DNA from 2 places in the Eubacterium limosum genome. Region 2 is predicted to be linked to the other one. Evidence: riboswitches for the same ligand, from Rfam matches in the RefSeq annotation. Region 2 holds a riboswitch; the other holds the start of a gene.

Region 1 (7,433 bases), 1.4 Mb from region 2:
CCGTCAATAATCAGTTTTTCCAGTGACAAACGGGCTACTTCACGCCGGATCGGATCAAAACCGGAAAGAATAACGGCTTCCGGCGTATCATCAATGATCAGGTCTATGCCCGTCAAGGTTTCCAGTGTACGAATGTTACGGCCTTCACGGCCAATAATACGGCCTTTCATTTCATCATTTGGCAGGTTGACCACGGTAATGGTATTTTCTGCCACATGGTCTGCCGCACAGCGTTGAATGGACTGCGCGATCAGCTCTTTGGCCTTTTTGTCTGCTGTCGCTTTGGATTCTGCCTCGATCTGGCGGATCATTACCGCCGCTTCGGCGCGGGTTTCCTTGGCAACATCATCCAGTAAAATCTGTTTTGCTTCCTCAAAGGTCATGCCTGAAATACGTTCCAGTTCCTTGACCTGTTCTTCATAGAGGCTGTCCAGTTTTTCCTGTTTCTTATCAAGCTCTTTGTTTTTTCTTTCGAGCTTGTCCTCATTGCGCTCGAGATTCGCCGCTTTCTTATCCAGGTTTTCTTCCTTCTGGATCAAACGGTTTTCCGTTTTCTGGAGCTCGGCGCGTCTCTCGCGGTTATCTTTTTCAATGGCTTCCTTTAAAGCTAAGGATTCCTCCTTGGCGTTAAACAGCATTTCCTTCTTTTGGGCTTCGCCCTCTTTGACTGCATCGTTTACGATTTTCTTGGCTGTTTCTTCAGCACTATTTATCTTGCCCTCAGCAACGTTTTTTCGGATAAAATACCCAACGCCAAAGGCAATGACTATACCAACGATTAAGCATATAGTTAATATGTCTATAACATTCACCTCCCTAAAGTAAATATTTTGTTATTATTGTTTTTTTAGACACTCATTATAAAGTCTATTTTATACTTTTTTGAATTTAGTGTCAAGAATCAATGCTATGTTAGAAGTTTATATTTTACCGCTTAAGTACAACTTAAACAAGCCGGCCCGCAGGCCGGCTGTGTACACGTACACAATATTGATAGATTTGTTGAGCTCCTTAAGCAAATCGATGAGCCGCTGGGTGATCTTCCACTTTGAGCTGAGCGCATCGGGAAAATCCGGGTTCTGGTGGGCCGGGTTGATGGAGTTGCCCAGAATCAGATCGAGATGGGTGCAGTGGTTTACCAGCAGATCTGCCAGAATGGACGCGCCGTTATTTCCCTCAAAGACTTCATGACCCCGGCGCTTGTGGATATAATCCTCAATGATATTGACTGTTTCCTGGATGGTCAGCACCCCTTCGGTCACAAGGTCAATGGATTTCATACGGCCAACCGGCGGTACCCGTTCCGACATGGTGTCAAGATCAATATCGATCTTCTCGTCGTACTCCCGCGACACAATGTTGCTGGCGGTGCCGCCGCACACTACCTTTGTGCCTTTGGCTTCGTCCAAAATCTCCCTGATCATCTGGTCTTTGGTGCGGTCCAGAGGAGGACCTGAGAACAACGTCACATACTGGTGCTCCTCGGCCTTCATCACCACAACCGTTGTGTCGTCACCGGGCTCGCCGCCGTACAGGTCGTTGCAGGTCTCTATCATCCGCATGGAGATATCCTTTGAGGTGACCATTTTCTCATCATAGGTGCGTGCCAGAAGATAGTCGGCCGCGTCCTCCCACTGCCATCCGAAATTGAGCAGGGTTCCCACCCCGGCGTGGATCACGCCGTCACTGAAAAAGCCGAGAACATCATTCTCCTCAATTTTCATGGTGGTTTCGTAGATCTGTTTGCCCTGGAACTCGATGGGGTGGCGCTCAAGCTCTAATATTTCCCCGTCCCGGATGTAGACAATGGGCGGATTGTCAAACTCAACAATATAAAGCCGCCGGGTCTTCCAGTAAACCTGGACGATGGTAAAGGTCGAGTAAGCCAGTTTCCGAACCTGGCAGACCGGGAGGGTGGCCTCCAACGTCTCTACCACATCCTTGAGCGACATTTTATCCTCCAGCATAGTCGCCGCAATGGTGGAGGTCATGGTCGCCAGGATATTGGCCTTCACACCGCTTCCAAGCCCGTCGGCCAGAACAACGATCACGCTCTCATCGTTGATGCGGATTTCCACATTATCACCGCACAGCTCCTGATGGTGCTTATTGATGCTGTCATGGGCAATATCGACAAAAAAAGCCATTATTGTTCTTCCTCTCTTGTTCCTACAACCTTTTGCAGCCGGGTCAGTGTAACTTTGGTTTCGGCAGTGGTTTCACCCAGCAGCTCTGCGATTTCATGGGCGACACGCATCTGCTTGTCGATGACCTTCTGGGCCATGTCCAGGGTTTCTTCCTGCATTTTCTGGTATGCCCGTTCCTTTTTGATCTCTCTGGAGATGTCCACAAATATTCCCATGTACATCTTCTGTCCTGGGATATAGGTCAGAATTTCCATAAAATGGATATTGCCGCGGGTGTAGAGTCCCCGGCCGCTGTAGTAATTTCCCTCGACATTGTCCAGCTTTTTGAACGGGTTGTAGTCAAAGACTTCAACGAAATTTTTGTGCAGCACATCGGTTTTGGCGGTCTTGAACAGCTTTTCGGCCGCCCCGTTAAAATCAACAATCCTGAAATCCTTGTCCAGCACCGCGATGGCGTTTGGTGTCGACGCGATAATCAGATTAGAGATGGCCTCGTTGCGGTTGCGCATAAAGGGCAGGCACATGTCTAACTCCGCCATGCCGCAGTAAACTGCCGCGGCTTTTTCACGGCAGCTGTCATAACCGCAGGTACCACAGTTCAGCTCATCCTTCGGGGTGAACTTTCCTGTCTGCCGCAGAATTTCTTCAATGGCTTCCTCCGGCACACCCGCAAAGGGGTCCTTCTTCTCAACAGCGAAGCCACGGCTGAAATCCGGCGCCTGCTCAGCTGCTTCCGGGTCTTTGCGGGCATTATTATTAATGTAATCTGTCACACGCTCGATCCGCTCATACTTGACCAGAGGGCTGTGGGTATTGCCCGGGCCGTTGACACAGCCCTCGACGCAGGCGTTCATTTCGATCCAGTACTGGCCCTCCAGCTTACCGATATCATCCAGAAAGTCACGGCAGTTTTTGAGGCCATCAATTTTTATGACCCGCCGGACGCCCTGCACGCCTGGTATACTGGTTTTTTCCACACCTCCGGCCAGCGGATAGAACCGCGCCACATTACAGCCAGCCGCGTCAAAGCCGCCTGTAGGCATATCGGATACATTAATGCCTTCTTCCTTAAACCACACATCCAGCTCATCAAAGGTCAGCACTCCGTCGATGATCGGCCTGGCAGCGTCGACGGCTTCCATCTTTTTTGAGATGCAGGGCCCTGCGAACACAACTTTCGCGTTGGGATACTTTTCCTTCAGCATCATACCGTGAGCGGTCATGGGAGATACCACCTCGCTCAGGTATTCCACCACATCGGGATAGTATTTTTCAATCATCATGTTAACTGTCGGACAGGAGGTTGTGATCACATGGCGTTTTGTCCCCCAGTAATCCTTGGCATAGTATTTTGAGACCTGCTCTGCCCCAATGGCGGTCTCCTCAATCACTGTAAATCCCAAAGCCCGGAGTCCGCTCAGCACCTGCAGGGGGTCTTCTGCATTAAACCCGGCGGGAAAGGACGGCGCCAAACTCAGAACCACCGGCCCTTCCTCCAGCCACTGCCTGATGCTGTCCACATCGCTGGCCACATATTTGGCATTCTGCGGACAAATCCGAAAACAGTTACCGCAGCCAATACACAGGTCCTCAACGATCTGAGCCTGATTGTCCATTAGCTTAATGGCCTTTACCGGGCAGTATCGGATACATTTATAGCAATTCCGGCAGCTTGCCTTTGTAAAATTAATGACACCCATTATTTCCCTCCATTATCTGGTCAAACAGCTGGTCCACGCCCTCTGGCTTAACCGTATAAATATGATCGTCAACCTTGACAGCCACCCCGTCGCTGCAGGCGTCCAGACAGAAGGTACCCATCAGCTCCACTTCATTTTCGAGGCCCCGTTCGGCCACCAGCTCCTTGAAGCGCTGTACCACCTGATAGGAACCCTTGACATGGCAGGCACTGCCAATGCAAATATGTATTTCTTTCATTTTTTACTCCTCAATATTGTTCTAATCCCTGTGTTTTTCTGACAGATTAATCCTAGCACGCCTGACAGCCCTTGTCAATTAGTACTGCCGCTTGAATTCTTCGCCATTTTCTGTTAAAATAGTCATATCGAAATCGTTTTAAAGATTTATCTATCCGAATTTTTTATCCTAAAGTCAATCCATGGATTCAAAATCGTCAGAGTGCAGCGGGAAACGGCTGTGCTTTCCAGTGTGAGAAGGATAGTTGGTAAACTAAACGTGCGGTCTGCGTTTATTTCCTCCTCGCAAATTACAATGGTATAGAAGATTATTCTTTTATATATTTAATTTTCATTATCAAGGAGGAAGAGAAATGAAAAAAAAATTGACACTGGTTCTGGCCGCGCTGCTGACTCTGGCCATGGTCATCGGCCTGGCAGGATGCAGCAGCAACAATACTGCTAAAACCGAAAAGCTGGAGCCAGGCTCCAACGGTGAAATCATTATGGCCACCACGACCAGCACACAGGACAGCGGTTTGCTTGATGTGCTCCTGCCCAAGTTTGAAGAGGAAACCGGCATTGCCGTAAAGGTTGTGGCCGTTGGAACTGGTAAAGCCATTGAAATGGGCAAAAACGGAGAAGCCGATGTGCTTCTGGTTCATGCAAAATCTCAGGAAGAGGATTTTGTCAAGGAAGGCTATGGCATCGAACGTTTTGACGTTATGTACAATGACTTCATTGTTCTGGGCAGTAAGGATGACCCGGCAAAACTGAAAGAAGTCGCTCCAAACGACGCGGTAAAAGCCTTCCAGACCATTGCTGAAACCCAGTCTGAATTTGTATCCAGAGGCGACAAATCCGGTACCCATACCAAAGAGCTGGGCCTGTGGGAAAAAGCAGGCGTTACCCCGGCAGGACAGCCCTGGTACATCGAATCCGGCTCTGGCATGGGCGATACCCTGAAAATGGCCAATGAAAAATTAGCCTATACCCTGTCTGACCGCGCTACCTGGTTAAATATGAAGGATAATCTGGATCTTGAGGTTGTTGTGGAAAAAGACGATAACCTGTATAACCAGTACGGAGTCATTGTCGTCAATCCTGACAAGGTCAGTGCTGAGCTGAATACCGACGGCGCCAAAAAATTCCAGGAATGGATTTTAAGCGACGAAGCGCAAAAGGCCATCGCCGATTATAAAATCAATGGCGAACCAACCTTTGTGCCAAACGCCAGCAAATAAGCATTAACTGAATTTAGAATTTGTCAGCGTCCGTTTTTCGGGCGCTGATTTTGAATTGACAGACTGACGAGGTTTCCTATGGATTATATTATCAATGGCTTCATCGAGGCCTTCCATCTGCTGATCTCCGGCGACCCGGAAATCTACCAGATTGTCGGGCTTTCCTTATACGTATCCTTCTCCTCCACCATTTATTCCACCGTTCTCGGCGTGCCCCTGGGCATCCTGCTCGGCATTAAGGAATTCAGGGGAAAGCGGATCGTATCCCGGCTGCTCTACACTTTTATGTCTTTTCCGCCGGTCATCATCGGCCTGTTCACCTCACTGGTACTCGCCCGCTCCGGCCCCTTAGGGCATTTAAAGCTCATGTACACGCCCACCGCCATGATCATCGCCCAGGTGATCCTCGTTACGCCTATTATTATGGGCATTGTGTTTAACGACACCACCGTCAACGGCCAGGTTGTGGTAACCATGGGAAAAACCCTTGGGGCTGGCGGCCGGGATATTCTCTTCCTGCTGATCCGGGAGCTTAAGGCCAGCATCATGATCGCTTTGGTCACCGGCTTTGGGCGGGCTGTATCCGAGGTCGGCGCTGTGATGATCGTGGGCGGCAATATCAAAAACTATACACGGGTCATGACCACCTTTATTGCCATGAACAATAACATGGGCGAATACGCGGTTTCCATCGCCATGGGCATTATTCTGCTGGTCATCTCCTTTGTGACCAATTCAATCCTGTACAAATATATGGTAGGAGATCCTTATGCAAATCGCGATTGATAAACTCACCAAAACTTATCACGGAAAAACCGTCCTGTCACTGGACAGCCTGTGCCTTGAATCCGGGAAAATTCACGGGATTTTAGGCCCTAACGGTTCGGGAAAAACCACGCTGATGAAATCTGTCGCCGGGCTTCTCGCGCCCACCAGCGGCGCCATCACCTACAACGGCCTCCCCGGTGATGAAGCTGTGCTGAAAAAGCTGACTTATGCCAGCCACACCCCCTACCTTTTTGCCATGTCGGTCTATGATAACATCGCCTACCCCCTGAAAATACGCAAGTACGGAAAAGCTGCTGCCGCTCCCATCGTCGAGGGGCTGCTGCAAGAATTTAAAATCGAGGAGATCGCAAAACAGAACGCCAAAAAGCTTTCCGGCGGCGAATCCCAGAAAACAGCCCTGGCCCGCGCGCTGTCCTTTTCACCGGATACCCTGCTTCTGGATGAACCCACCGCCAACATTGACCCTCAGAGCCTGAAAATTATTGAAGCCGCGCTGATTAAAAGAAACCGTGAAGCCGGACTGACCGTTATCATCATCACCCATAACCCAAGCCAGGCCTACCGCATCTGTGACACCCTGAGCTTTATGGATTCCGGCAGGCTCCTCTTTAACGGCAGTGTCGAAGCTTTTAAAGCCTCGGACAATCCGGTCATTCAGGATTTTATCACCTTAAACTAAAGGGCAGCCGCCCTCAGGAGGAACCAATGAACCAGCAAGCCAGTACCCGCGATAAAGATTGGAAAAAACGGATCATCCTCTTTTTAACCAGCCAGACCGTTTCCCTGCTCGGCTCTTCACTCACCCAGTATGCCATTATCTGGTATGTCACTCTGACCACCACCTCTGGGATAATGCTGACCATTTCCACACTTGTCACCTTTATTCCACAGGTACTGATCTCCCTCTTTGCCGGCGTGTGGGCAGACCGATACAACCGGAAATATCTGATTATCTGCGCCGACGCTCTGGTTGCCCTGTCCACACTGGGGCTGGCTTTCAGTTTTTTCGTGGGCTACCGTGAGTTATGGATTATCTTCCTGGTATCTGCTATCCGTTCGGTCGGCACTGGTATCCAGACCCCTACCGTCAACGCGCTCATTCCGCAGATCACGCCCAAAAGCATGCTCATGCGTGTGACCGGCTTTAACGGAAGCCTCCAGAACATGACCATGATTGTGGCTCCGGCAGTCAGCGGCGCCCTGCTGGCCACTGTGTCTGTGGAATCGACCTTTTTCATTGACGTTGTCACTGCCATCATTGGTATTTCTCTGCTTTCTTTCCTCAAAATTCCACCCCACAAACGGGCTGAGTCTGCCAAGGACACGGGCACTGTTTC
Region 2 (7,433 bases):
TGTCCTCGCCAGCGGCTTGACCGCAATGGACATGAGCAGTGCTGGATTGTCATCTGCCGCAATGCGATTTGAACTGAGCACACCACACAGACGGCATCTGTGAATGATCGCCCACTCTCCATTTTTCCGAACCCAGACGCTCACCGGCTCCATAACACCATGACATAAGGAAGCGCGGTCCCCGGGCTTTTTATCGACATGGAGGCTTGACAGGCATTTGGGGCAATGGTTCCTGTGCTCACTGCCAGCTCCTTCCGGTGCGACGGGAGCACCACACACCTTACACACAAAGCTTTCTGTGCAGGCTGTACGCCTGTAGTCTGGCTTCTGCTGCGGCTTAGAAGGTTTTCCGCCCATACTTTGATAGGCGTCGTACCGTTCTCTTTCAATACACTCCTCCCGAAGCGCCTGCAGCACCGCACAGCCTTCCTCATGCGTATGCGTACAACTGCTGAACGCGCACTGATGAGCCAGCCGGGCAATTTCTGGAAAGGTGGTATTTTTTTCATTCTCTGCAACGGCCTGCAGCGCAAAATCACGAAAGCCCGGGGTATCAATAAGGCAGGTATTTTGGGGGCCGCACTCCATCTGGCTGCTGTGAGTGCCTGGAAATTTCACCGGGGTTTCCACTTCCTCCGAGAGCCTGCTCAGAATTTTATGGATCAGGGTCGATTTACCGCAGGACCGGTCGCCCACGACCACCCCTGTTTTGTTTGACACTTCCTCTATCATGGCTTCCATCTCAGCCTGCTCTGACCCGGCAAAGACCAGGTCTGCGGTTTGCCGATAAAGGTTTATTTTCTCCTCGAGCAGTTCCCTTTCCCTTTCACCCACCATATCCCATTTGCTGATCAAAATAATGATTTTAACTCCTGCCCGTCTGGCCGCAATAACAGCAGATTCCAGATAACCTGCCTGATGCCTGAAATACTCGGCTGTCACAACGGCTAAAAGATAGTGTACATTGGCCGCTATTAGTATTCTTTCTCCTGGCGAACGCCGGCTTCCCCTGAAAACCTCTGTTTCTCTTGGCAGCACTTCAGATAATTTATATGTATCGTTATCCACAGGGCTTATTGCCACACGATCTCCAACCACCAGCGCATTTTTCTCTGAAACCATCGTCTGTGGCAACAGGCAGGTCAGCAGCTTATCTCCAGCCAGAACCTGAGCCTGCTTATTCATTATTTTTACAACCATCGCCTTTATCTTATTTTTTTCTGCATCTTGTATCTGAATATTTTCTTTTACTTTTTTCTTTCTCATTTGTTTTCTCCAATCTGTTTTTCAGGAATTGCCCCTTTCCTGCACAAACATTATACATGCTCTTAAACTGGCACAACAACCGCCTTTATTTTTCTGAAATAAAAAAGCGCCGCAGGGCTTTTAGCTGCGGCGCTCTCATCACTGGTTTTCCAGCTTACATTTTGCAATAATTTTATGTATACTTTTGGGAGACAGGAAATAAATCTCCGAAAGGCGGGCGGCAGACATACCCTCTGTATACTGCCTGTAAATTTCCCGGTTTCTCAAAAGCGTTTCCTGTTTTCGATTGGTATTCTGCCCCCAGCCTTTTCTGTTTGTCTCTTTGCGGGGCACATATATGTATTCTCCGTCAATATAATCCTGAATTTTGTCAAGAAGTTCTTTTGGCAGCACGTCGCCTGCCTTGATATAGCTCATTATGCTCCTCCTAATTTATTTTTTTAGGATTAAGCAAGGGCTATACACATATCATTATTCTGATGTCATGCGATAGCCCCTGCTATGCACAACGATCCGATGCGTACTTCATAAAGCTTTCCCTTTCGTCGTAAATTTGAATACAAAAAGCCCGCGGCCAACACACCACACCTATAAAGGTGCAGAATGCTCCTGCGGGCAGTATAGATCAAATATAAAGCCGTACAACCGCAAAAGCCGTTGCACCGCCATGAGATTCGATAAGTTGAAGCAGTCTGTCTGGTATGTTTCTAAAAAGGTCAGCAAAACAAAGGAGTCCACCCCCATCATCGCTGTACCCTTTCAACTGTATTTAGTTGAGAACCCTGTAAACAGACAAAACCGACATCAACACACCTCTTTCAATCATTTTTCTAAATTATAACATCTGGGCCGTTTCTTGTCAAAACGCCTTAAATCTTGGCCGCAATACATGCCATCCGCTCTGCCTCCTCCACATAGACCAGGTGCAGGGCTGTGCGGTATACGGCACTCAGAGTTTCTTCACTCAATATATCGCCTACTGTGCCTGTTATCATGTGCCCGTCTCGGTCCAGGATGCCTGCCTTCCCTTCCAGCAAAATCGGCTGGTCCGGATTATGGGTTGTCATGATAACTGCGTAATCACGGCCGCACAGTTTTTTAATGAGCCGCATAATATTCAATTGATTGCCGTAGTCCAGCGCGGAGGTCGGTTCATCAAAAAGAATAATTTCCGGCTGCTGGACGATGGCTCTGGCGATACATGCCTGCTGCTTTTCACCACCGCTGATCTGAGTACAGAGACGGTGCGCGAGGTGTTCAATGCCGAGCAGCGCAATGGTTTCATCTACAATTTCGTAATCTTTTTTCTTTGGCGTCACCAGCATTCCCACATGCGCGGCCCTTCCCATAGCAATATAGTCCCTGACAGAGTAGCCGTAGGTTATTTCCGTAGTCTGGGGGACATAAGCAATTTTAAAGGCTGTTTCCCTGGAGCTCATTTTATCCAGACGCACACCGTCCACCAATATCTCACCGGTTGTCAGAGGCGTCAAATTTGCCAGGGAATTAAGGAGCGTTGACTTGCCCGCTCCGTTTGGGCCAAGGATGGTAAAAATCTCTCCCTTTTCCAGTGTGAATGAAATATCGGTAAAAACATTTTCCCTTGTGGGATAGGAGAAGCCTGCTTTTTTCACTTCCAGTAATGCCATATCACGCACTCATCCTTTGTTTGATCAATACCCAGGTAAAGAAGGGCGCTCCGATAAAGCCGGTTAAAATACCAAGTGGAAGCTCCCCGCCGGTAAGCGTCCGGGCCAGGGTATCAATGATGATCAGAAATCCGGCGCTGAGCAGTGTGGTAACCGGCAGCAGCCGTACGTTGTTGCTGCCCACCACCATTCTTCCAAGGTGTGGCATAACGAGTCCGATCCACCCGATGGTTCCGCTCATACACACTGCCGAGGCTGTCAGCACAGTAGAGCAGATGATGGCAATCCCTCTCTCAAAGCGCAGATTAACGCCCAGAGACCGCGCCTCATTATCCCCGAGAGATAAAATATTAATTCGCCACCGCATGATAATAAGCACTGCGCCGCTGATGATCATAATCGGCGCAATGGCCATAAGCGTGGGATAGGTAACCTTCGCGATGCTCCCCAGCTGCCAGTAGGTCATATCAGGCAGCTGAGTATCCGTATCTGCGATGTATTTTGTCAGACCAATGATCGAATTCATAAATCCGCCTACAATCACACCAGCCAGTACCAGCATCAGGGTTGAATTACGGTGCATCAGCTTAGGAATGGAGGTGGTGACAAACACTGTTAAAAGACCGCCCGCAAAGGCCAGCACCTGTGTCATTCCACTCCCCAGACTCATCAGGATTGCAACAGCCGCACCCACACAGGCTCCAGCGGAAACCCCCAGAAGATCTGGCGATACCAGAGGGTTTTTAAACATCCCCTGATAGGTGGCCCCGGCCAATGCCAGGGAACCGCCGACCAAAACAGCAGCCAGCACACGCGGGAGCCGCAGGTTGATAATAACATCATACATTGTCTTATCCCAGGTTGGTGTGATGGGGAATATCTGGGACAGCAATATTTTGACAGCCTGTACTACCGGTACATGATAACGCCCCACACACAGCGCTGTTAAAATAAGCGCAATAACAATAATCGCTGCCAGTGCCAAAACTAAACCCAATGGCCTGTCTTCTGGATTTTTCACCTTGTTTTCTTTTATATCTCTCGCCATACAATTTTGTCCTTTTATTTTCAAAAAAGCCGCCGAGCACTCGGCGGCTTTGACTGTTTATTCTTTCACATTATTTCTTTATGCCCCTTAATCCGGCTTAGCGCCCATCCGGAGCATTTTTGCCAGCTAAGATCGCATCCGCGTATTCATCTGAAAGATCATAGCCTAAATAATCTTTGTAGAAGGAAATGGTTTCCTTTTTCATGTCAATATCTTCGAATTTATCAGGGTATAAGGTTTTAGCCACCCAAAGTACCTGCAACGCAGACTCTGAACCAAAACGGTCCCACTGGAAGGTCCCCTGCGGGTTGCGGTAAACCTTACCGTCCTGAACCGCTTTCAGGTTTGCCAGTGACGCGTCGCTCATCAGGGCATCATAGGCATCTGCCTGTCCAGTTCCGCCAACAATGATCACATCCGGATTAATGCTCAGGAACTGCTCCGGTGTAATTTCCTTGCTCATTCCCTGAAGAATCCCATCTGTAGATAATTTGCCGCCAGCCATGGTCAGCCATTCTTCCTGCATTGTACCATTTCCAGTTGTTTTGTAGGGACTGGTGCCGCTCTGTCCATCGACATAGTGTACAACAGGTTTGTCTTCATCTTTTACATCTTTTAAGCGGTCCTGAACCAGCTTAATGTTCTTTTCCAGATACTCAACGTACTTGTCCGCCCGTTCCTTTTCGCTGGTTCCCAGTGCTTCACCGGTTTTTAAGACAGATTCTTTTAAACCGTCATAATTATTGAACATCATACAAGCAGCGTTAAGGCCGGCAGCGCGGTAAGCTTCGGCGTCCTCATCGCTAGAGGTAATAACCAGATCCGGTTTCAGGTTTAACAGCTCTTCAGCAGTCACGTCGCCATTTCCGCCGACTGTCTGTTTTTCCATAATGGCTGGATTAACGATCTGCATCCAGATAAAGCTTGGCTTCTGCAGGGTAGCCATGTAGGCAGTCTGCTTATCCTGCGCTCCCAGCGTAATCATAATCTGGTTGCTGGATGGCCAAAGGTTAATGACCGATTTCACTTCTGCCGGAACCGTTACATCAACACCCGACATATCAGTAATGGTGCGGTCACCCGCCGCATTGTCTGACTTCGCTGTGTCACCGTTGTTTTGTGAACAGCCAGCTGCAGTAAAGCTGAGAAGCACCAGCACTAACAGCACAGATAGGGCTTTTTTAAATTTTTTCATTTCTCACATCTCCTTCTTTCCCTATATTTTATATATAAAAAAGGGCATACTCCGTTTAAGAATATGCCCGTTTGGTATCAAACAGCTCAATTGCATTCTTCTCAAATACGGAAAGCGCAGGCGTTTCCCCCTACACTCATCGGTCCGCAGCCATGGGATTTCCTTTAGGCCTGTGGACTCGAATGCATATTTAATTTTACAGCTCCAGTTTTCCCGGTTTCCACCACATGACATAGGTTTCAGTCTCACGCCTGAAAGAGACGCCGCCTCCCGGTAAATCCGTAAGCCACTCATCCACGTTTTTCCTGAAAACTTCTTCCCGGTCTTCCGGTACTGGATGCAGGGTTCTCAAATCATTGTACGCTGCTTCCCGGCTTTCGTAATCGCAGTGAAAGCCATCTGTCACAATTTTAACGTTTGGGTTTACGCCCATATCGTAGAGCAGATTAAAATTCACATTATATCCAAGCAAACGGTTCATTGGAGGTATCGGCTTCAGCGCATCATCCACACCGTAAAACAAAGCATCGTGCACATGCTTCAAGCTGGGGTTTTTGGCCCAGCAAAGAATAAAGACATATTTATTTGCCAATGCATTCAGCTTGATAAGGTCAGCGAGGGCTGTTGTCCGTGACGCGATGACAATATCATGCTTTTCGATATTCTCACCGGGCTTTACATCATCCCAATTCAAAAGCCTGGTGGTCAGATTTGACACACCGGCAGCGTCAGCGTTTTCCTGGCACTTTTCCAGCATTTGCTGCGCCACATCCAGGCTCGTGACACTTTTCGCCATACCGGCGATCGGTACTGAGAGCCTGCCAGGTCCACAACCCACGTCCAATACTGTATCTTCCTTTGTAATAATCAAAGCGTCCAGCTGATTCTGTGTATACTCTCTTTCCAGCTGCGCCATTTTATTATACATTTGCGCAACCGACCCCCACATTTTAGCAGGATCACTATCCATGGGGCCTGCCTTAGCTGCTGGATGGCTTAATTCTGAAATTGCTGCCCAATTTACTAATCCATTCATAATTTCACCGCATTTCCTGTTTTACCGGATCATTTCTTTAGTTGATTCTGAAAACATTTACTTTTACATTTTATCGCTTTTTTTAAAAATTGTCCATACAGTTTCCACTAAAAACAATTTTTTACCCTACGTTTTCCATTTTCTAAACTTCTGTCATTTTCTCCAATACCTTGATGATCGTCTGGAAAATCTGATCATTAGAAGGCATACGGTTAGGCGCTCTGCCCTCCCCGTTTTCAACAAAAATACAGCCATCTTCCTTCAAAGTCTGGATATTCCGCTGCACGCTGGGCTTGCTATACATCATCGGATTGATATTATTTGCAAACACAATGGGCGCTGTGGTGGAAAGAATAGTCGTCGTCAGTAAATTGTCCGCTATGCCATTGGCTGCTTTGCCGATAGTATTGGCGGAGGCTGGAGCGATCAGCAGCAAATCAGACTGGTCGGAGGTTTTGTGCTCAGGATCCCATACCTTTGGTTCCTCAAACTGGTCGATTTCAACAGGATTCCCCGACGCGCGCCGCAGTGGAAGCGGTGTAATAAAATTAAGGGCATTCGGGGTTAATATCACCTTTACCTCTGCTTTTTCATTTCGCAGCATCCGGATAAGTCCAGTAATCTGGTCAACCGGCGTACACGCCGTAATCCCAATGGTTATGTTTTTTCCAATCAGCATTTTCATTTCTCCTGTAAACATTTAAATTTTCTTATTCATTATAGCACAAATAGATCTGAACTCATAAGCCGCTCTTAAATTTATATAAAAAAGACCCTTTCATATATAAAAGGGTACTTTATCATTATTTCCATTCACTCGTTCACTCTTTATTTTTTGTAAATATATGCATAATAGTAAACACAAGGCACGATTATGGCACCGCCGATAATATTGCCGATTGTGACAGGCAGCAGATTATTCACAAACATCTGTCCCCAGCTGACATCCGCACCCAGGAAAATCCCAAGAGGAATATAGGTCATATTGGCAACACTATGTTCAAATCCTGCAAAAACAAAAAGCATAATCGGAAACCAAATCGCAAAAATTTTACCGATCATATCCTTTGCCCCGGCCTGCATCCAGCATGCTAAAACAACCAGCATATTACATAGAATACCGCGGATAAGCGCTGCTGAAAAAGGCATCCCAACCTTTGCCTGTGCAACGGCCATCGCTTTGTCCAGCACTGCATCTGCATAAAGGCCGCTTTTAGCCAAAACAAAAGCCAACAGGAT

Evidence for each region. A riboswitch is a leader RNA that binds a small molecule or an ion and turns the genes downstream of it on or off. The one in region 2 is predicted to bind molybdenum cofactor.
Region 1: another riboswitch for molybdenum cofactor. It lies ahead of B2M23_RS13650 (ABC transporter substrate-binding protein); the one in region 2 lies ahead of B2M23_RS06890 (ABC transporter substrate-binding protein).

The regions. Positions count from the first base shown of each region.
Region 1 covers NZ_CP019962.1:2,912,336-2,919,768, reverse strand. Annotated here, with positions in the region: gene rny (ribonuclease Y) at 1-812, opposite strand, end outside; gene B2M23_RS13665 (PP2C family protein-serine/threonine phosphatase) at 921-2,147, opposite strand; gene B2M23_RS13660 ([Fe-Fe] hydrogenase large subunit C-terminal domain-containing protein) at 2,147-3,847, opposite strand; gene B2M23_RS13655 ((2Fe-2S) ferredoxin domain-containing protein) at 3,834-4,085, opposite strand; molybdenum cofactor riboswitch at 4,226-4,343, shown strand; gene B2M23_RS13650 (ABC transporter substrate-binding protein) at 4,438-5,307, shown strand; gene B2M23_RS13645 (ABC transporter permease) at 5,386-6,093, shown strand; gene B2M23_RS13640 (ABC transporter ATP-binding protein) at 6,077-6,775, shown strand; gene B2M23_RS13635 (MFS transporter) at 6,802-7,433, shown strand, end outside.
Region 2 covers NZ_CP019962.1:1,479,931-1,487,363, reverse strand. Annotated here, with positions in the region: gene rsgA (ribosome small subunit-dependent GTPase A) at 1-1,266, opposite strand, end outside; gene B2M23_RS06905 (CD3324 family protein) at 1,405-1,683, opposite strand; gene B2M23_RS06900 (ABC transporter ATP-binding protein) at 2,136-2,915, opposite strand; gene B2M23_RS06895 (FecCD family ABC transporter permease) at 2,917-3,963, opposite strand; gene B2M23_RS06890 (ABC transporter substrate-binding protein) at 4,061-5,158, opposite strand; molybdenum cofactor riboswitch at 5,237-5,354, opposite strand; gene B2M23_RS06885 (class I SAM-dependent methyltransferase) at 5,355-6,194, opposite strand; gene B2M23_RS06880 (flavoprotein) at 6,337-6,873, opposite strand; gene B2M23_RS06875 (formate/nitrite transporter family protein) at 7,023-7,433, opposite strand, start outside.